DNA from 3 places in the Streptomyces paludis genome. Region 1 is predicted to be linked to each of the others. Evidence: riboswitches for the same ligand, from Rfam matches in the RefSeq annotation. Region 1 holds a riboswitch; each other region holds the start of a gene.
What was found. Region 1 has a riboswitch for cyclic di-AMP ahead of DVK44_RS02035 (C40 family peptidase). Riboswitches for the same ligand answer to the same signal wherever they lie in the genome.
Positions count from the first base shown of each region.

Region 1 (7,563 bases):
GCCCGCCATGTCCTGCCCGAGTTCACCGAGCGGACCACCAACGGGAGCCGGACCCTCGATCCGTACTCCAAGCTCTTCGAGGACCGGATCATCTTTCTCGGCACCCCCGTCGACGAGACCGCGGCCAACGACGTGATCGCCCAGTTCGTCCATCTCGAATACGACGCGCCCGACCGCGACATCCGCGTCTACATCAACTCGCCCGGCGGTTCGATCAGCGCCCTGACCGCGATCTACGACACCATGCAGCTCGTCCGCTGCGAAGTGGAGACGACCTGTCTAGGCCAGGCCGCCTCGACCGCCGCCGTTCTGCTGGCCGCCGGGACGCCGGGCAAGCGGATGGCGCTGCCGGGGGCCCGGTTCGTCCTCCAGCAGCCGGCCACCGAGGAGACGGTCATGGGCCAGCCGTCCGATCTGGCGATCCACGCCGAGGAGTTGCTGCGGCAGCGGGAGCTGCTCGCGTCGATGCTCGTCCGGCACACCGGACAGAGCCCGGAGACGATCGCCGCGAGCATCGACCGCGACACGGTCTTCGACGCTCCCGCGGCGAAAGCGTTCGGACTGATCGATCACGTGATCGAGAGCCGGAAGACCTCGGCGCTCCGGAGCCGATGAACGGGCCAACGTATCCCCGGTCGCAACGGATGTGAGGGGGCGTGAGGCGTTCCCGTACGGACGCGTCCGTACGGGAACGCCTCACCCGTTCAGGGGACGAACCCGCTGGACACAGCCGGGGAGTCGAGTTGCGCAGGGCGCCCGGAGGCGTATGACGCGGCCTCATTTCCCCGCAGGTGCCGACCTCATCGGCGCCCCCGGCTCCGATACGAAAAACCCCTTTGCCACCCCTTTGGGTCAGCCGTGAGGAAGTTCACATATCGTCGTTTCAGCTCGGAAATCCGCTCCTCCTTGGGTCAAGATCCCTGGGACGACAAGCCCCCGCCACCCCCGGCGGGGCGATCCGGGCGGACGCCGAGTCCTGCCGCCGTTCCGGATGTCTGAGTCGACAGGAGTGGATCGGCAGGAGTGGAGGACCCAAGCAGTACGGGACGACGCACGTCGTGGTCGTCCCTTGGGGTGAAGCCGTGGGATCTGTCTCGACAGGGCTCCGCGGCCGGGCAACTTCGCCAGCCCGAACCCGACAGGTCATCCTTCACAGGCGGCTGACGAAGGGTTGCGCATGACTGCGCAGACATATGTCCCGTCCTTGCTTTCCCGGACCGGTGCCGTTTCGGTCCTCACGCTCGCCGCGGTCGGCGGCTCGGTGCTCGCACCGGGCGCCGCGCCCGAGGCCCAGGCGGCCACCCACGCCGTCAAGGCGCTGAAGGTCGCCGCGTCGAAGAAGGGCGCACCGTACAAGTACGGAGCCACCGGACCGTCCCGGTTCGACTGCTCCGGGCTGACGGTCTACTCGTTCAAGAAGGCCGGCAAGAAGCTCCCGCGCACCGCGCAGCAGCAGTACAACAAGACGTCGCACATCTCCTCCGCCAAGCGGCGCAAGGGTGATCTCGTGTTCTTCCACTCGGGGAGCAACGTCTACCACGTGGGCATCTACGCGGGTTCCGGCAAGATCTGGCACTCGCCGAAGACCGGAGCGGTGGTACGGCTGGAGAAGATCTGGTCCAAGAGCGTCTGGTACGGACGCGTGGGCTGAGCGGGGCGGTCGAGCGGCGCCGGCCGTTGAGCGGCGCACCCGGTTGAGCGGTGCGAGCGGTTGAGCCGAGGGGCGGGGCCGGCCAGGGCCCGGCCGGTCCCGTCCCTCAGTTCCGGCAGCTCCGGTCGGCCGGTACGGTCCAGGGCAGCGCGATCCAGACGGTCTTGCCCCCCTCCGCCGTCGGGGTGATGGAGAGCCGCCCGCCGCACTCGGCGGTCAGCGAGCGGATGATCACCATGCCCCGGCCGTTGTCCTGCTGCACGGCCGCCGGCAGCCGTTGCGGCCAGCGCGGATGGCTGTCGGTGACCCCGACGCGCAGCCGCTCCTCGCGCTCCAGCCGGACCTCCACGGTGAACGTGGGCGACTGGCCGAAGGTGTGCTGCACGGCGTTGGTCGCCAGTTCCGAGACGATCAGCCGGACCGTGTCGGCGGTCTCCGCTTCGCCGGGCAGCCCCCACCCGGTCAGCAGATCCTCCACATATCTTCGCGCCGTGGGTACCGACGCGGGATCGCTCGGCAGTGTGATGGATGCTTCCTGATGGTCTGCCATGACGATGCCGTCCCTTTCGCACCGGACCGCACTCCGCCACAGAACGGATGACTGCGCGGACGGCCTCGGACTCCGCTTCGCCGCCAGCCTGCCACCGATCGCACCGCGCCACGGCCCGATCCGCAGAGATCTGCATATATCTGTCGCTCAAAGCGGTGAACTCTGCAACGCGAGACCGTATTCGGGCGCGGAAAAGATACCTTCTCCGCCGTCGCGCACCGGTGCGCGGAAAACGGACGGCGAGAGGATTCGGCCATGCGGCATATTCCACTGGTACGGCGGCGCAAGCTCGGCGAGGAATTGCGGCGGCTGCGCCGGGAGGCGGGGCTGACGAGCGGGGAGACCGCGCGGCTGCTCGGCTGGCACCAGTCGAAGGTGAGCCGGATCGAGACCGGCGTCAGCGGTGTGAAGGCCGGGGATCTGACCGTGCTCTTCGACGCGCTGGGGCTGGGCGATCCCCATCTGCGCTCGCTGCTCAGCTCCCTGGCGGAGCGGACCGGCGGCGGACCCGGCTGGTGGGAGGCGTACGGCGGCGCGATCCCGACGGGATACCGGGACTTCATCAGCCTGGAGTCCCAGGCGAGCACCGCGCACACCCTGGAGACCTCGGTGGTGCCGGGGCTGCTCCAGACGCCCGGCTACGCCCGCGCGGTGACCCGGGCGGCGCTGGACGGGCTGCCGGCGTCGACCGTGGACGCCCTGGTCGAGGTGCGGCTCGCCCGTCAGGCCGTCCTGCGGTCCGCGACACCGCTGCGGCTGCACGCCGTACTCGACGAGGCGGTGCTCCGGCGGCAGGTGGGCGGGCCCGAGGTGATGAGAGAGCAGTTACGACGGCTGGCGGAGCTGGCCCGGCTTCCCCATGTGTGCCTCCAGGTGCTGCCGTTCACTGTCGGCGGCTATGTCGGACTCGCCGGGCCTTTCGTTATTTTCACTTTTCCGAACATCGCTGATCTGGATTTGGTCGTTCTCGACCATTTGACGAATAGCCTCTTTCTGGAGCGGAAAGAAGACCTGGAGGCATACCGCGCCGCGTTCACGACCATGCGCGGACATGCCCTCTCGACAGCGGATTCACTCGATCTCATCGCCGGAATCGGTGCCGGAATCGGCACCGTCCCGTAGGGAGGCAGGACACATCATGGACCGCTCCGCATGGCGGCGCAGCAGCTACAGCACGGGGGCCAACAACTGTGTGGAGTACGCCCGCACCGGGCCGGGCCGGCTCGCCGTGCGCGACTCCAAGGAGGTGCGACGGCCGTCGCTGCCCTTCTCCTCAGGGGCGTGGACGGCCTTCCTGTCGGCCCTGCGCGAGCGCGAGCGCGCTCACTGATCCGGCTCCGGGGCCGCCGCCACGACCGTACGGACCGCCGCGCCGATCTGCCGCTCCGTCAGGTCGGCCCGCGCGGTCAGCCTGATCCGGGACACCCCGTCCGGCACCGAGGGCGGCCGGAAACACCCCACGGCGAGCCCCGCCGTACGGCAGTCGGCCGCCCAGCGTACGGCCGCCTCCGGCGACGGTGCCCGTACGGAGACGACGGCGGCGTCGGGCCGTACGGCGGTCAGGCCCGCGCCGGTCAGCCGCCGGTGCAGCTCGCCCGCGACCTCGCGCGCCCGGTCCGCCCTGGCCGGTTCCCGGCGCAGCAGCCGCAGCGCGGCCAGGGCGCCGCCCACGGCGGCCGGCGCGAGACCGGTGTCGAAGATGAACGTCCGGGCGGCGTTGACGAGATGGTCGATGACCCGGGCCGGGCCGAGGATCGCGCCACCCTGGCTGCCCAGGGACTTGGAGAGCGTGAGGGTGGCCACGACTCCGGCCGCGCCCGCCAGGCCCGCCGCCGCCAGGGTGCCCCGGCCGCCCTCGCCGAGCACGCCCAGCCCGTGCGCGTCGTCGGCGAGCAGCGCCGCGCCGTGCGCGCGGCAGACGGCGGCCAGCTCCGTCAGCGGCGCCGCGTCGCCGTCCACGGAGAACACGGCGTCGCTGACCACCAGCGTCCGGCGCCCCGGGTGCGGGGCGAGCGTCTTGGCGACGGCGTCGGGCGCCGCGTGCGGGACGACGACGGTCTCGGCGCGGGAGAGCCGGCAGCCGTCGACGATCGAGGCGTGGTTGCCCGCGTCGGACAGGAGCAGCCCGTCGCGGGCGGTGAGCGCGGTGAGCGCGGCCAGATTGGCGGCGTATCCGGAGGACAGGACGAGCGCCGACTCGAAGCCGCAGAATTCGGCCAGTTCGCGCTCCAGTTCGGCGTGGAGGGTGGTGCTGCCCGTGACCAGCCGGGAGCCGGTGGCGCCCGCGCCCCAGCGGAGGGCGGCGTCCGCCGCCGCGCCGGTCACCTCGGGGTGGCGGGCCAGGCCCAGATAGTCGTTGCTCGCCAGGTCCAGCAGGTCCTGCTCCGCCGGACGCGGCCGGAGCGTACGGACCAGTCCCGCCCGGGCGCGGTGGCGTGCCTCGTCGTCGGTCCAGTCGAACGGATCCTGCTGCTTCACGGTGCGGGCCTCCGGTGAGCGGTACGGCGGCCTTTTGTAGGCAGCGCACAGACTTTAACCATGGGCTGACCTGGGCAGGGTGTGGTGATGCACACACGTCGATCCGGCGGTGTTGTCGGGATCCTCCTTTCCCCGGGGGTCCCCGGTGGGCAAGGATCTGCACCATGGACCTTCTGAACACACTGGTGGAGAAGGGTCTGCGCCGCGAGCTGCCGACCCGCGAAGAAGCGCTCGCCGTACTGGCGACCTCCGACGACGATCTGCTCGACGTGGTGGCCGCGGCCGGGAAGGTGCGGCGGCAGTGGTTCGGGCGGCGGGTGAAGCTCAACTATCTGGTCAATCTGAAGTCCGGGCTCTGCCCCGAGGACTGCTCGTACTGCTCGCAGCGGCTCGGCTCCAAGGCCGAGATCCTGAAGTACACCTGGCTGAAGCCCGACGAGGCGACGAAGGTCGCGGCGGCCGGGGTGGCGGGCGGGGCGAAGCGGGTGTGTCTGGTCGCGAGCGGCCGGGGTCCGACCGACCGGGACATCGACCGGGTCTCGCGGACCATCGAGGCGATCAAGGAGCAGAACGAGGAGGTAGAGGTCTGCGCCTGCCTCGGACTGCTCTCCGGCGGCCAGGCGGAACGGCTGCGGGCGGCGGGGGCCGACGCGTACAACCACAACCTGAACACGTCCGAGGGGACGTACGGCGACATCACGACGACCCACACCTACGCGGACCGGGTCGAGACCGTACGGCTGGCCAGGGAGGGCGGGCTGTCCCCGTGCTCGGGTCTGATCGCCGGGATGGGGGAGAGCGACGAGGACCTGGTCGATGTGCTCTTCGCCCTGCGGGAGCTGGACCCCGACTCGGTGCCGGTCAACTTCCTGATCCCGATGGAGGGGACGCCGCTCGCCGCCGAGTGGAATCTGACCCCGCAGCGCTGCCTGCGCATCCTGGCGATGGCGCGGTTCGTCTGCCCGGATGTGGAGGTCCGGCTCGCGGGCGGGCGCGAGGTGCATCTGCGCTCGTTGCAGCCGCTCGCGCTGCATCTGGTCAACTCCATCTTCCTGGGCGACTATCTGACCAGTGAGGGCCAGGCGGGCCAGGCGGATCTGGACATGATCGCGGACGCCGGTTTCGAGGTGGAGGGCGCGGGTACGCCGACGCTTCCGGAGCATCGCGCGGGCGGCTGCGGGTCGGTGTGCGGCGACGGGGCGGAGTCCGCGTGCGGGTCCGGGGCCGGGGCCGAGTCGGAGTCCGTGGCGGCCGGGTCCGTACCGGCCGAGAGCGCCGCTGCCGGTGCGACCGCCGCTGATGTGCTGGCTTCCCGTCCCGGTCTGGTGTCCGTTCGCCGCCGGGGTGCGGGCACCGAGCTGGCGCCCAATGCCTGAGCCGGTCCTCGGCACCGGCGAGCTGCTGGATCTGGACCGGGCGCATGTGTGGCATCCGTACGGTCCGATGCCGGGGCGGGTCGATCCGCTGATCGTGGAGTCCGCGGCCGGGGTACGGCTGCGGCTGGCCGAACCCGCCCACGGGCAGGACGAGCTGGTCGACGGCATGGCGTCGTGGTGGTCGGCGATCCACGGCTACCGCCACCCGGTGCTCGACGAGGCGGCGCGCGGCCAGCTGGACCGGATGAGCCATGTGATGTTCGGCGGGCTCACCCACGAGCCCGCCGTACGGCTCGCCGCCCGGCTCGTCGAGATCACCCCGGAGCCTCTGCGCCATGTCTTTCTCGCCGACTCGGGCTCCGTGTCGGTCGAGGTCGCGGTGAAGATGTGCCTCCAGTACTGGCGTTCGCGCGGCCGGCCGGCCAAGCAGCGGCTGCTCACCTGGCGCGGCGGCTACCACGGTGACACCTGGCAGCCCATGTCGGTGTGCGATCCCGAGGGCGGGATGCACGGTCTGTGGGCGGGGGTGCTGCCGCGCCAGATCTTCGCGGACGCGCCGCCCGCCGCGTACGACGAGACGTACGCGGACGGGCTGCGCGCGCTGATCGCCCGGCACGCGGACGAGCTGGCGGCCGTCATCGTGGAGCCGGTGGTGCAGGGCGCGGGCGGGATGCGGTTCCACTCCCCCGCGTATCTGCGGGTGCTGCGCGAGGCGTGCGACGCGCACGGGGTGCTGCTGGTCTTCGACGAGATCGCCACCGGCTTCGGCCGGACCGGCACGCTCTTCGCCGCCGGGCAGGGCGGGGTCTCGCCCGATGTGATGTGTGTGGGCAAGGCGCTGACCGGCGGATATCTCACCATGGCGGCGACGTTGTGCACGGCGGAGGTGGCCGAGGGCATCTCGCGCGGCGAGGTGCCGGTGCTGGCGCACGGGCCGACGTTCATGGGCAATCCGCTGGCGGCGGCGGTCGCGCTCGCCTCGATCGATCTGCTGCTCGGCCAGGACTGGGCGGCGGAGGTCAAGCGGATCGGCGCGGGGCTCGGGGACGGGCTCGCCGAGGCGGCGGAGCTGCCCGGGGTACGGGAGGTACGGACGCTGGGCGCCATCGGGGTCGTCCAGCTGGACCACGACGTGGACATGGCCGCGGCGACGCGGGCGGCGGTGCGCGAGGGGGTGTGGCTGCGGCCGTTCCGCGACCTCGTGTACACGATGCCGCCCTATGTGACGGGCGACGCGGACGTCGCCAGGATCTGCCGCGCGGTGGTCGCGGCGGCGCGGGAGGGCTGACATGCGGGACGAGCTGAGATGCGGGAAGGGCTGACATGCCGGTGATCATCGTCTCCGGGACCGGTACGGAGATCGGCAAGACCGTCGTCACGGCGGCCGTCGCGGCGGCGGCGCTGGCCGGGGGCCGCAGCGTCGCCGTACTGAAGCCGGCGCAGACCGGGCTCGGCCCGGGTGAGCCGGGCGATGTGGCGGAGGCCGCGCGGCTGGCGGGCGCGGTGAC
Region 1 is NZ_CP031194.1:480,283-487,845, forward strand. Features, by position in the region: gene DVK44_RS02030 (ATP-dependent Clp protease proteolytic subunit) at 1-615, shown strand, start outside; cyclic di-AMP (ydaO/yuaA leader) riboswitch at 983-1,174, shown strand; gene DVK44_RS02035 (C40 family peptidase) at 1,178-1,651, shown strand; gene DVK44_RS02040 (ATP-binding protein) at 1,758-2,201, opposite strand; gene DVK44_RS02045 (helix-turn-helix domain-containing protein) at 2,457-3,323, shown strand; gene DVK44_RS02050 (DUF397 domain-containing protein) at 3,340-3,531, shown strand; gene DVK44_RS02055 (8-amino-7-oxononanoate synthase) at 3,525-4,679, opposite strand; gene bioB (biotin synthase BioB) at 4,844-6,055, shown strand; gene DVK44_RS02065 (adenosylmethionine--8-amino-7-oxononanoate transaminase) at 6,048-7,343, shown strand; gene bioD (dethiobiotin synthase) at 7,379-7,563, shown strand, end outside.

Region 2 (7,563 bases), 6.5 Mb from region 1:
GTCGACATGCGCGAGATACGGTCGATCATCGACGCGTACACGACGACGGAGGACTTCTCGCGCGCGGAGGTCGGCCGCCGGGTCGACGGGGACGAGGCGCGCCGCCGCCATCTGCTCCAGTCGCTGCTCCAGGCCGCGGGGATGGAGGTGGCCGACTACCGCGAGCGGTTCGGCGGCGGGCCCGCCGAGGACTTCCCGGCCGAGCTGGCCCGGTTCGCGGCGCTCGGCTGGCTGGACCCGGCGGCGGGCCCCGGGCTGCTGCGGCTCTCCCCCGAGGGGCTGGCGCACTCGGACGCGCTGGGCCCGGCGCTCTTCTCCCCCGCCGTACGGGCCGCCATGGCCGCGTATCTGCCGAAGTGAGGCCGCTGTGGACCTGACGATCCTCTACCGCGGGCCGCTCGCCTCCTGCGACTACGACTGCCCGTACTGCCCGTTCGCGAAGCGGCGGGACAGCGGCGATCAGCTGCGCGCCGACCGGGCCGCGCTGGAGCGGTTCGCCGGCTGGGCCGCGCGGCCCGGGGAGGACCGGCTGTCGGTGCTGTTCACGCCCTGGGGCGAGGGCCTGACGCGGTCCTGGTACCGGCGGACGCTGGTGGAGCTGTCGCGGCTGCCGCATCTGCGCCGGGTGGCGATCCAGACGAATCTGAGCTGCCGCACCGGCTGGCTGGCGGACGCGGACCCGGCGAAGCTCGCGCTGTGGTGCACGTATCACCCCGGACAGACGCCGTACGACCGCTTTCTGACGAAGGCGCACGAGCTGACGGCGCTCGGTATCCGCTTCAGCGTGGGCGTCGTCGGTCTCGGAGACCATCTGGAGCAGGCCCGCCGGCTGCGCGCCGAGCTGCCCGCGCACGTCTATCTCTGGGTCAACGCGGCGGACGGGCACCGCTACACGGACGAGGAGGCCGCGCGCTGGACGGAGCTGGACCCGCTCTTCCCGTACAGCCGCGATCCGCACCGTTCGGCCGGACTGCCCTGCCGGACGGGCGAGTCGGTGATCTCCGTGGACGGCGAGGGCACCGTACGGCGCTGCCACTTCGTCCCCGCCGAGCTGGGCAATCTGTACGACGGCTCCTACCGGCGCGCGCTCGCGCCCCGGGCCTGCCCGCTCGCGGTCTGCGACTGCCACATCGGCTATGTGCACCTGGAGACGCTGCCGCTGTACGACGTCTTCGCCGGGGGCGTCCTGGAGCGGATCCCTGCCGGACCGCTCCCGCCCCGGGCCCCGGCGGCGCTCCCCGCGGTGGTCCCGGCGCGCCCGTAGCGCCGGGACCGGATGCTCAGGGCAGCGGCAGCAGGTCGGGCCGCTTCGCCTGGACGTGGTCGCCCGAGGACTCGCCGCGCAGCCTGCGCCCGATCCACGGCACCAGGTACTCGCGCGCCCAGTGGATGTCGTCGCGCCGTTCCTCCAGGGTGCCGCGCGGCGGCAGCGGCGGCCACGGCTGGTCCGGGTCCGCGGGCACCTCGACGCCGAGCACCTGGGCGGCGCGCAGCGCGACCCGGGTGTGCCCCTCGGGCGACAGATGCAGCCGGTCGCCGTCCCAGGCCCGCCGGTCCTGGACGGTCCGGAGGGACCAGAGGTCGAGTACGGGACAGCCGTAGCGGTCCGCGATGGCCCGGGTGTGTTCGTTGAACGTGGCGATCTTGCCGCGCAGATGGCGCAGTACGGGCACGCCACGGGTGTCGAAGCCGGTGGTCAGCAGGACGGTGCCGACGGAGCCGGTCAGATCGGCGACGGCGCGCTCAAGGCGCTCCGCGACATCGTCGGGGTCGCCGCCGGGCCGCAGGATGTCGTTCCCGCCCGCGCAGAAGGTCACCAGGTCCGGGGCGAGTTCCCGCGCCCGGGGGAGCTGCTCCTCGACGACCTGGTCCAGGAGCCGGCCGCGTACGGCGAGATTGGCGTAGCGGAAGTCCCCGTGCGCGGTGTCGGCCGTCGCGCCGGAGTCCGGGAGCCGGTCCGCGAGCAGGACCGCCAGCCGGTCCGCCCAGCCGACGAACCGCCCGTCGGGTCCTGGGTCCCCCACACCTTCCGTGAAGCTGTCGCCGATCGCCGCGTACGACTCGATTCCGCTGTTTCCTCTTGTTGTTCTCGAATCGTCTGCCACAGCGGACCATCTTCCTCCCGGCCATGTGACTTACGCGACCGTAAGGAGGGGTTGACCGTGGGTGAGAAACACCATCCGTCAAGTTTCGCCCAACCGGGAATAGCCGGGGAAAGGCGACCGCCCGGCACCGCGGTGCCGGGCGGTCGCCGCGCGTGCGGCGCGGTCGGGAGCGGGTTCAGACCGTGACGCCCTGCGAGCGGAGGTAGGCCACCGGGTCGATGTCCGAGCCGTAGTCCGGGCCGGTGCGGATCTCGAAGTGCAGGTGGGGGCCCGTGACATTGCCGGTGGCGCCGGAGACGCCTATCTGCTGCCCGGCGTTCACGCTCTGCCCGGCGGAGACGGACAGCGCGGAGAGGTGGGCGTACTGGGAGTACTTGCCGTCGCTGTGCTGGACGACGACCTGGTTGCCGTACGAGCCGCCCCAGCCGGCCGCGACGACGGTGCCCGTGCCGACCGCCCGGACGGTGGAGCCGGCGGAGGCGAGGAAGTCCACACCGGTGTGGTAGCCGCTGGACCAGCTGCCGCCCGACGCGCGGTACGACGTGCCGATCGGCGCGTCCACGGGCTTGAGGAAGCCGGAACCGGTGGTCTGCGTGGCCGTGTTGGACGACGCCGTGCCGGAGGAGGTACCGGCGGAGGTGCCGGAGTCCGAGGACGTACGGCCGGACGACGCGGACTCGGACGCCTTCGCCGGGGCCTCGCTCCGGGGAGCGGACGCGGCCGGCGCGGAGGACGTACGGGTGGGGGCGGCCGAGGTACGGGCGGGGGCGGCCGACGCCGCCTTCGCGCCGAGCGTCAGCTTCAGCCCGGGGTGGATCAGACCGGGGTCGGCGCCGATGGCCTGGCGGTTGTCCTCGTACAGCCGCTGCCAGCCGCCCTTGACCCGCTGCTCGACGGCGATCTTCGACAGATAGTCGCCGGAGACCACGGAGTAGGTACGGGCCGTCGTCCTGGTGCCGATTTGCGTGGCGGCGGTCCCCTGCGCGGCGGTCGCGGTCGACGCCGTGGCCGTGCTCGTGGTGGACGCGCTCCGCGCCGTCGCCGTGTCCGTCGTCGCCGGGGCCGCCTTCGGGGCGACGGCGGGGGCGGTCTGGCCGGCGGCGTGCGCGCCGGTGGCGCCGATGAGCGGCAGCGCGATGGCGGCGCCGCCCGTACTCGCGGCGATGAAGCGGCGCGACAGCGGATTGTTCTTCGGTCGGCGGTGCTTACCCTTCGCGGGCATGTGCGTTCCTCTCCGGCGCCATACGAGGTGAGCTGTCGGGTTCGGGCTGGAGCTGCCCGGCCGCGCGTGGTGCGCGGCTTCACCCCGAGCCGGTCCGGAACACCCGGATCGGCGTACTGCCTGGGTCCCCCGCTCCTGCCACACGTGAAGGGTTCGGGTGTGGGTCCCCGGGCAGTGGCAGGATTCGGCGTTCCGCCCGGATTGAGGGTGAACGTAGGCGAGTCGGACGTCCGGTACAAGCAGTTGTTTTCAGCCGCAGGAGTTGACCGGAATATCATCACGCACCACCCGTCACCCTGCGTCGATGACCGATCTTCGAATCCCCCATGGGGTTGGCTTTACCTTCGAGGGCGCCGCCACGGAACGTCACCGTTATGATTCCGCTCACGGACCGCACCCCATCTCCCCTATTAACAGGGCAGTTTGGGTTCAATGAGTCATTACGGACAGATGCCTCGCGGTCACCTCCTCGGCTCCGAACCCATGTCGTATCGTCAGGACACGACCTCGTCGGCGAGCCGCGCCGACGGCAGACACGGAGGAGCCGCCGTGACGCAGCAGCTGCCGCAAGTCCCGTCGACAGAGCCCGAACTGTCCGGTGTGCGCAACTTCCGTGACGTGGGCGGCCTGCCGACCACGGACGGCCGGCGGGTGCGCGGCGGCACGCTCTTCCGCAGCGGCCATCTCGCCCACGCCACCGACGCCGACGCGGCGTTCCTCACCGGCCTGGGGCTGCACACGGTCTTCGACTTCCGCAACTCCGCCGATATGAAGCTGGACGGCGAGGATGTGGCACTGCCCGGCGTCCGGCATGTGAACATCCCGCTCTCCGACCCGGCCGACGGCGCCGAGTTCTGGCGGATGGTGCGGGACGGCGATCTCGGCCAACTGCGCTCGCTCCTCTCGGAGGACAGGGCGGCGGCCCGGATGATCGGCTCGTACCGGACGATCATCACGGACCGCACCGCCGAGCACAGCCGGGTGCTGCACGCGCTCGCCGAGGACAGCGTCCCGGCGCTGATGCACTGCGCGGCGGGCAAGGACCGCGCCGGGCTCTCCGTCGCGATCGCCCTGCTCGCGGTCGGGGTCGAGCCCGACGCGATCGAGGCCGACTACCTCAAGTCGAACGACCCGCACCGCCGCTACCGGGTCCGCCGCGGCGACGGCTCCCCGGCCGACGAGTCCGCCGAGGTGATGGAGCTGCTCAGCCCGCTCTTCGACGCCCGCGCCGAGTACCTCGCGGCGGCCTTCGAGAGCATCACCACCACCTGGGGCAGCACCGACCGCTATCTCTCCGAGGGGCTCGGACTCACCCCCGCGACCCGCGACCGGCTGCGCGCCCGGCTCCTCGACGACGGCGACAGCAACGGCGACGGCAACGGCTGACGCGGTCTACCCCCTGCCGCCCATCTCGAAGAGCAGGTAGAGGAACGCGGCGAAGAGATGGCCCGCCACCAGATAGGCGAAGAGCCGGATGACCAGCCCCCGGGGGAACTTCTTCTCCTCGTCCATGATCCGTTCCGGCCGGGGCTCCGGCCCGGCCGGATCCGCGGGACCGGTGGCGGGCACGGGCTTCTCTGTCTCCGACATGGCGGCGGGCCTCTCTCGGCGGGTCAGCTGCGACGGGCCCCGCCGCCGAGGCACAGCTCGGTGGCGGGACTCTGCAACAGGGTGTGGACGAAGAGCAGCTCGGTCCCCCCGGGACCGGCCGCGGCGATCCGGTGCGGGGTGAGCGAGTCGAAGTGCGCGCTGTCCCCGGGCGCGAGCACATGCGCGGTGTCGCCGAGGTAGAGCCGCAGCGGCCCGGTAAGGACATAGAGCCACTCCTCCCCCGGGTGGACCCGGACGAGGTCCCCCTGTGCCCCGTACGGCACCTGGAGGCGCAGCGGCTGCATCGCCCGGCCGGGGCTGCCGGCCTGGTGGTACGTCCAGCCGTCGGCCTCCGCGGGCACCGGCCGGCCGGCCCGGACGATGGGGTCGCGCTCGGGCGTCACCTCCCCGAGCAGTTCGGAGACGGTCGTACCGTAGATACGGGCCAGACCGAGCAGCATGGGCAGCGACGGCTGCCGGCGCCCCGTCTCCAGCCGGGAGAGGTGCGCGGGCGACAGCCCGGCCCGGCGGGCCGCGGCCTCCAGGGTGAGGCGGCGGCCCCGGCGCAGCTCGCGCAGGCGGGGCGCGACGTCGGGGAGCTGTTCGGGCAGTTCGCCGGCCGCCTCTCCGGCGGGAGGTGTGCTCATGCCCCCATTGCGCCAGTATCTTTCCTCAGAGGCAAATTTCTTGCCCCAGAGGCAACCCGCCCGCTTCGAAGAGGATCTACCGGTTGGCGACGGCCTGTTTCACCAGGGTCCGTCCGAAGTCCCACATGAGGCCGCCACCGCTGTGGGCGTCGTCCATGACGGCCGTGAAGGCGGTCACGAAGCGGTCAACCTCCCGTTCACCGATGGTCAGCGGCGGAATCAGCTTGATCACTTCCAGCCGGTCGCCGGAGACCTGGGTGAGGATACGGTGCTTCTGGAGCAGCGGTACGACCACCATCTGTGCGAAGAGCCCCTTGCGGGCGGCCTGGAGCATCGTCCAGCGGCCGCGCAGCCGCACCGATCGGGGCCGGCCGAACTCGATACCGATCATCAGGCCCCGGCCGCGTACCTCCGACAGCAGCTCGTAGCGGTCGACGAGCGCCGCCAGCCGGGTCCTGAGCAGATCGCCGGTGGCCCGCGCGTTGGCGACGATCTCCTCGTCCGCCATCACCGAGAGGACGGCCAGACCGGCCGCCATGGCCTGGGCGTTCGAGCCGAAGCTCGCCGAGTGGACCAGGACGCGGTCCATCGAGGAGTAGACCTTCTGGAAGATCCAGTCCTTGCCGAGCGTCGCGCCGACGGGCACATAGCCGCCGGAGAGCGCCTTGGCCACACAGACCAGGTCCGGTTCGACGCCGTCCTCGTGCTGGTACGCGTAAAAGTCGCCGGTCCTGCCGAGTCCGGTCTGCACCTCGTCGGCGATGAGCAGCGCCTTGTGGCGGTGCAGCAGCTCCTGCGCGGCCCGCAGAAAGCCGGGCGGCGCCGCGTGGACGCCCTTGCCCTGGATCGGCTCGACCACGAAGGCGGCCACATCGCCGCGGCGCAGCTCCCGTTCGAGCGCGTCGAGATCGCCGAGCGGGATCGCGGTGTCGGGCAGCAGGGGGGCGAATCCGTCGCGGAAGCCGTCCTCTCCGTTGACGGAGAGGGAGCCGGTGGTCAGCCCGTGGAAGGCGTGCGGGCAGTAGAGGATCCGCGGCTTTCCGGTGGCGTAACGGGCGAACTTGAGCGCGGTCTCGACCGCTTCCGTACCGCTGTTGCCGAAGAACACCCGGTCGAGGTGGGGGCTGTGGGCGAGGAGCCGCTCGGCGAGCAGTCCGGGCAGCGGCTGGCAGTCGAAGCGGGTGAGGTCGGCGAGGGAGGCGTCGAGGACGTCGTGGAGCGCCTTGCGGACGACGGGGTGGTGCCGGCCGAGGCCCATCACCCCGAAGCCGGCGAGCATGTCGAGGTAGTCGTCGCCCCGGTCGTCCCAGAAGTAGGCGCCCTCGGCCCGTTCGTAGACGCGGTCGAAGCCGATGGTGCGCAGCATGCGCGGGAGTTGGTGGTTGAGATACCGGGTGTGCAGCTCGTAGCGCTCCGCGCTCCGCTCGGCGAGGAGCTTTCCCAGGTCGAAGCCCTCGGGTTCGGTGGTCATGCCATGGCCTCCTTGGGACCGGTTACGGAACCGAGCACGGAACCGGCCGGTGGCGCCCAGCTCTCCGGCGCCACCGGCTCAGAGCCTGTCGCCCGTGGTGGTGCCGGTCGTCACCGCGTGCCGACGACCGTCTCGCGGGCCGCCCGCAGGGACTCCTTCAGCGAGCCCATGGTGGCGAGGACGGCGGTCGGTTCGTAGCCGCAGTGCGCCATGCAGTTGGCGCAGCGCGGGTCCTTGCCGCGGCCGTACTTGCTCCAGTCGGTCTCCTCGACCAGCTGACGGTACGTCGGCACATACCCGTCGCTCATCAGATAGCAGGGCCGCTGCCAGCCGAAGAGCGAGTAGTTGGGGATGGCCCAGGCCGTGCACGGGAAGTCGGCCTTGCCTTCGAGGAAGTCCAGGAAGAGCGGCGAGTGGTTCAGCCGCCAGCGCGCCCGGTTGCCGCCGGCGAACGCCTTCCGGAAGAGTTCCCGGGTCTGCTCGACCCCCAGGAAGTGCTCCTGGTCGGGGGCCTTCTCGTAGGCGTAG
Region 2 is NZ_CP031194.1:6,995,069-7,002,631, reverse strand. Features, by position in the region: gene DVK44_RS30905 (STM4012 family radical SAM protein) at 1-360, shown strand, start outside; gene DVK44_RS30900 (STM4011 family radical SAM protein) at 368-1,264, shown strand; gene DVK44_RS30895 (SGNH/GDSL hydrolase family protein) at 1,281-2,105, opposite strand; gene DVK44_RS30890 (M23 family metallopeptidase) at 2,281-3,327, opposite strand; cyclic di-AMP (ydaO/yuaA leader) riboswitch at 3,349-3,482, opposite strand; gene DVK44_RS30885 (tyrosine-protein phosphatase) at 3,877-4,713, shown strand; gene DVK44_RS30880 (DUF6126 family protein) at 4,720-4,917, opposite strand; gene DVK44_RS30875 (helix-turn-helix domain-containing protein) at 4,941-5,564, opposite strand; gene DVK44_RS30870 (aspartate aminotransferase family protein) at 5,641-7,035, opposite strand; gene hpnH (adenosyl-hopene transferase HpnH) at 7,146-7,563, opposite strand, start outside.
Region 2: linked by a shared signal. The riboswitch ahead of DVK44_RS30890 (M23 family metallopeptidase) and the one ahead of DVK44_RS02035 (C40 family peptidase) in region 1 are both predicted to bind cyclic di-AMP.

Region 3 (7,563 bases), 2.9 Mb from region 1:
CCACGACACGACAGGGCCCGTGCCCACCCTCCAAGGTGGCCACGGGCCCTGCCCGTTACGGCACGACCACCCCGACCGGGATACCCGATCGGCACACCGCCACCGGCGGGCTATGCTCTTGGGTGTTGTGCCACGGGCCATTAGCTCAATTGGCAGAGCAGCGGACTTTTAATCCGTTGGTTGTCGGTTCGAGTCCGACATGGCCTACACCCCGGCCCCGGGTCAGAGATCCTCTGCCCCGGGGCCGATCGCGTCCGCCTCAAATCCGCCGGACAAAGGCCCGCGCACCATTGTGGAAATCAAGGGTGAGCCCTCGGGCCTTGCCCGCGTCGTCCCGGGTGGACCAGCGCGCGATGCCGGCGATCTCGGAGGACCCGGCCCGCACGAGGACGGCGTACAGCCACCCCTCGTGGTCGCTGGGATCCGGCTCGCCCGCCTCTGCGGGTAGAGCGGGTACGGGCTCGCTGTTTACGGGGGTGTCGGGGCCGTCGTGCTTCTCCCCGGTCGCCAACTGCCCAATGATCTGCCACCGCACCTCGTCGCCCGCAGCCGCGATGGCCAGCCCGAACGGGTGCGTGGTGTCCCCCGCCTCACTGAGGCTCTGGACACGGGTCACACCCGGGGTGTTCTTGACCAGGTCAAGAACGAAATCCTGGAATCGCGGGGGGCGCATTGAGGATCTTTCCTTCCGTGACGGCCAAATCAGCCTAGGCACGGGCCGGGCCGCCCGGCAGGCGATCTCTGGTCCTCCGCCCCGGCGAACGGGGGCGCGTGGGGGCACACGGGGGTGGTGGAGGGTTGCGCGCGCCCGCTCCCGCCCCTGCCCCCGGCGGGAGGGCGGGTGGGCCCTGCGGGGCACGCTGGGTGCGGTGGTGTTGTTGGGTGCGGGTTAGGGCGGCGTTGAGTGGGGTGGGTCGGTGGCGGAGGTTGTTGGGTGTGGGGCCGCCCCTCCAGCCTTTGAGTGTCGCGGCTCCGGTGGAGGTGTAAAGGGCGCTCCTTCGTCGCGTCGGCTGCGCCGACTCCGCTGCGCTCCGCCCTTGACACAAGGCCGTGAAGTTAAGGGTTTGTGGTGTTGGTTGTGGGTGGTGGGGGTGTGTAGATGCCGTGGGCGATTTTGTGGAGGAAGCCTTTGGTGACCCATTGGGTGAGTTGGGTGACCAGGGTTCCGGAGGAGCCTTGGTAGTTGATGGCGCGGGTGATTTCTTTGGGGGTCCAGGTGTGGTCGGGGTTGTTGTGTATGGCGTTGATGATCTGGTCGAGGCGGGTGGGGCGGCGTGGTGGGGCGGGGGGTGTGGTGGGTGGTGGGGCGGGGTTGCCGGGGTGGTGGATGGTGAGGGTGATCTCGGTGACGGGGGTGCTGCGGGCGGGGCGTCCGGTTTGGGGGGCTGTGTGGTAGCGGGAGATGGGGGATTTGACTTTGCGGGTGCTGGTCCGGGGCCGTCGTGGGGGGAGGGGGTGTGCGAGCAGGGTGCGGTGGATGCTGTCCGGGGGGCTGTGGGTGCCGGGGCCGGTGTCGGGGCCGGGGCTGGTGGTGGTGGGGGTGATTCCGGTGGCGTTGATGACGGAGAGCTGGGCGGCTTCCAGTGCGCGGGTGAAGCTCATCCGGTCGGGGTCGAGTCCGGTGGTGGCCGCGGCGTCGGTCATGGCGGTCCGCAGGAGTTGGTAGACGGTCAGCAGGGCCCACATTTCCTGGCGGATTCCGTCGGGGGTGCCGGAGGACAGGACGCGTCCTTTCATCAGGGTGTGGCGCAGGGCGAGGTAGGTGACTTCGATCTCCCAGCGTTCGTGGTAGAGGGCGAGGAGGCGTTCTGCCGGGTCGGGGCCCTCGTCGAGGAGGTTGGTGGCCAGGCGGTAGTTGCTGGTCCAGTGGGTGCCGTCGGCGCAGGTGGTGGTGATGGACGCTTCGATGACGCGGACTGTGAGGTGTCCCAGGCGGGTGAGGTAGGAGCCGTCGGGCAGGCGTTGTTCGATGGTTGGTCTGCGGGCGGATTTGAGGCGGATGAGGAAGGCCGCGCCGGTGGCGTCGGTCTGGGCGAGGAAGTCGTTTCCGTCGAAGCCGCGGTCGGCGAGCAGCAGCATGCTGGTGTCCAGGAGAGGCAGCAGGCTGTGTGCGTAGTGGCGTTCGCCGTGGCGCAGGGAGCCGAACCCGGCTCCGATGATGCTGCGGGTGCCGGTCTCCACCAGTGTCATCAGCATCAGGCTCGGGTAGCCGGCCCAGCCCACCGCGTGGCGGATTTTCTCCAGCCAGCGGCGGTTGCAGGGCAGGTCCCGTACTTTGATGGACGAGCAGCCGTCGAAGGCCACGACGCGTCGTCCCCGGTAGAAGGAACCCGGGGTGGAGCCCGGGATCGCGAGCGGGCCCGAGACCGCGGTGAACAGTGCTTTGACAGGCTCGGTTCCCACCCGGTGGCGTAAGCCTGCCAGGGCTGTCACCGAGGGCATGGGCACCTCCGCGACATGGGCCAGTCCCGCGGTCAGCCGGTTCCACCCGGCACGGTATCCGCATCCGAACAATGCCAGCGCGAGTACCCAGTACACGCCCACCCGCGTGGGCAGGTCCCGCCGGCGCTGCCCCAGCCGGCCGGCCTCCTCCAACACCTCATCGACAGCCGCGAAGGGCAGGTACGGCGTCAATTCGCCCAGATGTCCGGGTGCGTACTTCCCCGGAGCGACAGTGATAGCACGCGAATACGTCACAGTGGCAGACTGCATGTCCAACAGAGCTCCTGCCGTGAGGAATCGGTCTCGACAACCACCTCAACGACCAGGAGCTCTGTCCGTACCTCCCCCACCCCACCCCGTAACCACCACCACAAACCCTTAACTTCACGGCCTTGGCCCTTGACACCTCCCCCGGAGCCGCAAGTGCGGGTGCGGGAGGGGCGGCCGGGGGGAAGGGGGGCCCAGGAGGTGGCGCCGTTCTGCCACTCGGCTCAGGGGCTGGCGGGCGGGTGGGCCCTGCGGGGCGCGCGGCAGAGGAGTGGGGTGACTCGGCCCCGTCTCGGCGGCTGACGGTCCGCTGTTTGCTGAGACTCAAGCCCCGCTGGTCACCGTTGCGTTGTGGTGCCCGGAAGGCGGACGGGTTCTGCTGTCTGGCCGGGTCTGCGGGCCGGACACCCTGCCCACCTGTCCCGTATGGGGCGGTTTGGCGAGCGGTTGGGGGTCTTCTCGGGCGGCACATGTGTCCTCAGGTGCGTTAGCGGCACTCCTGGACGCATAGGCGGCCTTCAGGGGGCCACTTGCCGCCACTCACGTCCCAGCAACCCCGCCGCCCACGCTCGGTGACCAGCGGGGCTTGAGTCCCGGCCAGCAACGGACCGTCAGCCGCCGAGCCGGTGTCGGACCGCCCCATTCCTCTGTCGCGCGCCCCGCAGGGCCTACCGGCCGGCGGACCCTGAACCGGCCCGCGCTCCCGTGTGCGCCCTGGGCCCCCCTTCCCCCCCGGCCGCCCCTCCCGCACCTGCACTTGCGACTCCGGGGGAGGTGTCAAGGGTGGGCGCAGCCCATCGCGCAGCGACGCGACTTTAGGAGCGCCCTTTACTCCTTCGTCGGAGCCGCGACACTCACAGCTGGAGGGGCGGCCCCGTGTCCGGCTACCGCTGCCACCGACCCACCCCGACAGAGTTCCGCTCTGACCGGACTGCGGTGTGGGCTGGGGCGGCGCACTCTGGGGGTATGGGGCGTGAGGTTCCGATCGTTGTGCACCGGCCGTCCGGGACAGGGGGGCGGCGGGTGACCGTGCGTGGGCGGATCATGGGGCTCGCGCACTCCGATGGCCACCTGGTCGAGTTTCTCCGGCAGGCCGGCCTTCCCGATGCCTGGGAGCTGCTCGACGATCCGCACTGGGTGGAGTGGCAGGGCGGGGCCCCGCACGTCTACGCGGGCGAGGGGGAGGGGGAGGGTGGGGATGGGGATGGGGTGGGCTGACCGGCGCCGGGCCGGCTGCCGCGTGGCGAATGGGTGAGGCCGCGCCGGGGAAAACCCTCCGCCGATTGTCAGTGGCTGCCCGTAACCTTGCTTCCATGTTCGTTTCCTCGACCACTTCTTCATCAGTTGCCCGCGATTCTTTACACCGTGCCCGCGCCGCCCGGCACGCCGCCCAGGTCCCGCCCGTGCGGTCCGTGCGGACCGCCGCGGTGATCAATGAGGAGATCCGCGCCCTGTGGACGCGCTCCGGGGGTGGGCTGCGCCCCGCCGACCAGGAGCGTTATCAGCGGCTGCTGGTGGAGTGGGCCGCCGCGGTGCGGGCCGATGTGGCCGAGGCGGCCTGAGGTGGGAGTGGTCACGGGAGTGGTCATGAGCGTCCGCCGGATGCCGTAGAGTTGTCTTCAACGGCGCGGGGTGGAGCAGCTCGGTAGCTCGCTGGGCTCATAACCCAGAGGTCGCAGGTTCAAATCCTGTCCCCGCTACTCATAAAAACGAAGGCCCGGATTCCTTAGGAATCCGGGCCTTCGTCGTGTGCGCGCACAGCGCGGAGTCATATGGTGACAAATTGATTCGATGATCAATATTTCATACCAGCCTATGACAAGTAACGTGAGGGGTACGGCTGTGAAGTGCATCCCGTAGCCCACTCGGCCGAGGCGAGTCGCCTGCTCGTGCGGCAGCGGCCAGCCTGGGTGGAGCGAGGAGCCGTCCGCAGCCGCGAGCGGACCGGGCGAGGAGACCAATGGTGGTGGGGAAGCTGAGGAGGCTCGGAAGACGCGTCGGCGGCGGGCGTCGCTCCACCGGCGGTGCGGGCTTCTGGGCTGCCGAGGGCACCGGCTTCTGGGGCTCCGGCGACCCGGATCACGACCACCCGCACCCGGGGCGCGGCGGCATCCGCGGCGGCCGGACCCCGGCCGGCCGCCGGATGGTGGCCCTGCTGCCGGTCCTGGTGATCGCCGTCGGAGTGGTCGTCGACGTCACCACCCCGGCCCGGGTGACCTCCGCCCCCCTCTTCGCCGCCGCGCCGCTGGTCGCCGCCCCGTTCTACCCGATGGTCGGTACGTTCCTGGTCGCGCTCGCCGCGGTCGTCGCCGAGGTGGGGCTGCACATAAGGACCTCGACGCTGATCAGTCTGGTGTCGCTGAGCCAGCTGCTGACCGTACTGGTCGTCTCCGTACTCGCCATGTACATCACCGGCATCGTCAGACGCAGCGGGGAGCGGCTCGCCTCCGCCCGTGTCATCGCCGAGACCGCCCAGCGCGCCGTGCTGCCCAGACCCGCCGAACGGATCGGGGGGCTGCGGATCGCCGCGCGGTACGAGGCGGCTCAGGAGGGCGCGTTCATCGGCGGGGACCTCTTCGCCGTACAGGACACGCCCTTCGGTGTGCGGCTGGTGGTCGGGGACGTACGGGGGAAGGGGCTGGAGGCCGTCGAGGCGGTGGCGGTGCTCATCGGGGCGTTCCGGGAGGCCGCCGAGCAGGAGCCCTCGCTCGAAGGGGTCGCGCAGCGGCTGGAGCGGGCGCTGCTGCGGGAGGGGACGCGCCGGGCCGGGGTCGATGTCTTCGAGGGGTTCACCACGGCCGTACTGGCCGAGATCCCGCACGGCGAGGACGTCGTACGGCTGCTCAACCGCGGCCATCCCGAGCCGCTGCTGATGTGCGGGGACGGTGCCGTACGGATGCTGGCGCCGGGTGATCCCGCGCTGCCCCTGGGGATGAGCGAGCTGGGCGCGTGGCCGGACCGCGCGGAGCCGAATCCGTATCCCGACGGCGCGATGCTGCTCTTCTACACGGACGGGCTCACCGAGGCGCGTGACAGCGCGGGTGTCTTCTACCGCCCGCGTGAGCGGCTCGACGGGCGGGTCTTCCCGGGGCCCGACGAGCTGCTCCAGGCGCTGATCGACGACGTACGGGTGCATACGGGCGGCGGCAGCCAGGACGACATGGCGCTGCTGGCGGTCAGCCGGCCGGTGCTGGGCTCCGCGCCCGGTTTCACGCCGGGGGCGGCGGCCGGAGCCGTGGCGGGGGTGGAGAGCCCTCAAGAGGCCGGCTCCGACCCCGGCCCCGCGTCGGAATCCGCCGCTCCCGGGCCCGAGGGACACGGGCCGTGATCGGGGCGTACCGCTCCGCATAACAGCTGACACACCGTCAGAAACACATAACCTCCCAATCTCCGGTCAACTCGCCCGGTTGCGCGCTCTTGTGTCCGGGTGTGTCCGTTGCGAAGTCGTTAACGATCATCAGGAACGGCTTGGAATAAACCCCTGGTCTCTATTAACGTTCGATAACGCAGCGCGGTTGTCCCAGCCGTCGCCAGAGATGGCACCGCGCGCACGCGCCGAATCCCGCAAGGGAACCGGGGAACCACACATTGGGGTGAATCGGGAATTTTCGCTGCCTTGCGCGGACAGCGGAACCCCGTAGGAGACCTTCCTGCTCCGAACCCGTCAGCTAACCCGGTAGGCGAGAAGGAAGGAAAGGAGCGCGCCTCAGTGGCGTCCAACAAGCCTGCCTCCGAAGGCTCCGTAGCAACCGCCGCCCCCGCCGAGCCCTACCGCTTCGGCCGCGGCGAGGGCAACGAGCCGGAGCGCACCTGGGGGGAGTGGAATCCCACCGAGGAGACCGTCCGACCCCCCGTACGCGGCAGGCACCGGGTCACCAAGCAGCGCGGGCTCGCCCGCAGCTCCACGGTCCTCGGCGTGGGTGTCATCGCCGCCGTCGGCGCGGGCGGCATCGCCACCGCGCAGGACAAGCCGGCCGTCTCCATATCCCTGCCCGATGTCATCGCGGACAATCTTCCGGACGCCAAGTCGCTTCCGGGGATCGGTTCTTCGGGCACCAGCACGACGGACAAGAAGGCCAGTGAGGCGGCCCAGGCGCTCGCGCAGGCGCCCCTCTCCACCGCCGGACTCACGGTCGCGGACACCGAGCAGGGCGCGACCGACGCGGGCGAGGCGCTCCGCGCCCGGATCCTCCAGCAGGCCGAGCAGCAGCAGGCCGAGGCCGCCGCCGAGCAGCGCGCCGCCGCCGAGGCCGCCGCCATCCAGCAGGCCGCCTCCGCGGCCAAGAAGCAGCAGACCGAGGCCGAGAAGGCCGCCGCGGAGCGGAAGGCGGAGGCCGAGGCCGCCGCCCAGGCCAAGGCGGAGCAGGAGCGCATCGCCAAGCTGGCCGCCAGCTTCTCCCTCCCCACCTCCTCGTACACGATCACCTCCACCTTCGGCCAGGCCGGTTCGCTCTGGTCCTCCGGCCACCACACCGGCCTCGACTTCGCCGCGCCGACGGGCACGCCGGTCAAGGCCGTGCACAGCGGCACCGTCAAGTCGGCCGGCTGGTCCGGCTCGTACGGCTACCGCACCGTGCTGGAGCTGGATGACGGCACGGAGGTCTGGTACGCCCACCAGTCCTCGATGACCGTCACCGTCGGCCAGAAGGTCGCCACCGGCGATGTCATCGGCCGCGTCGGCGCGACCGGCAATGTGACCGGCCCCCACCTCCACCTGGAGGTCCACACGGCGGGCGGCACGGGCATCGACCCGATGAGCTGGCTCCGCAGCCGGGGCATCAACCCCTGACGTTCACCGTCCGGTTGGGACGCGTACGCCGGGGCCCGCGAGCCATTCGCGGGCCCCGGCGTTTT
Region 3 is NZ_CP031194.1:3,340,946-3,348,508, reverse strand. Features, by position in the region: tRNA gene DVK44_RS14675 (tRNA-Lys) at 135-207, shown strand; gene DVK44_RS14670 (hypothetical protein) at 260-673, opposite strand; gene DVK44_RS14665 (IS4 family transposase) at 1,057-2,712, opposite strand; gene DVK44_RS37090 (hypothetical protein) at 3,676-3,927, shown strand; gene DVK44_RS36730 (hypothetical protein) at 4,113-4,271, shown strand; tRNA gene DVK44_RS14655 (tRNA-Met) at 4,336-4,409, shown strand; gene DVK44_RS14650 (PP2C family protein-serine/threonine phosphatase) at 4,853-6,037, shown strand; cyclic di-AMP (ydaO/yuaA leader) riboswitch at 6,253-6,407, shown strand; gene DVK44_RS14645 (M23 family metallopeptidase) at 6,419-7,498, shown strand.
Region 3: linked by a shared signal. The riboswitch ahead of DVK44_RS14645 (M23 family metallopeptidase) and the one ahead of DVK44_RS02035 (C40 family peptidase) in region 1 are both predicted to bind cyclic di-AMP.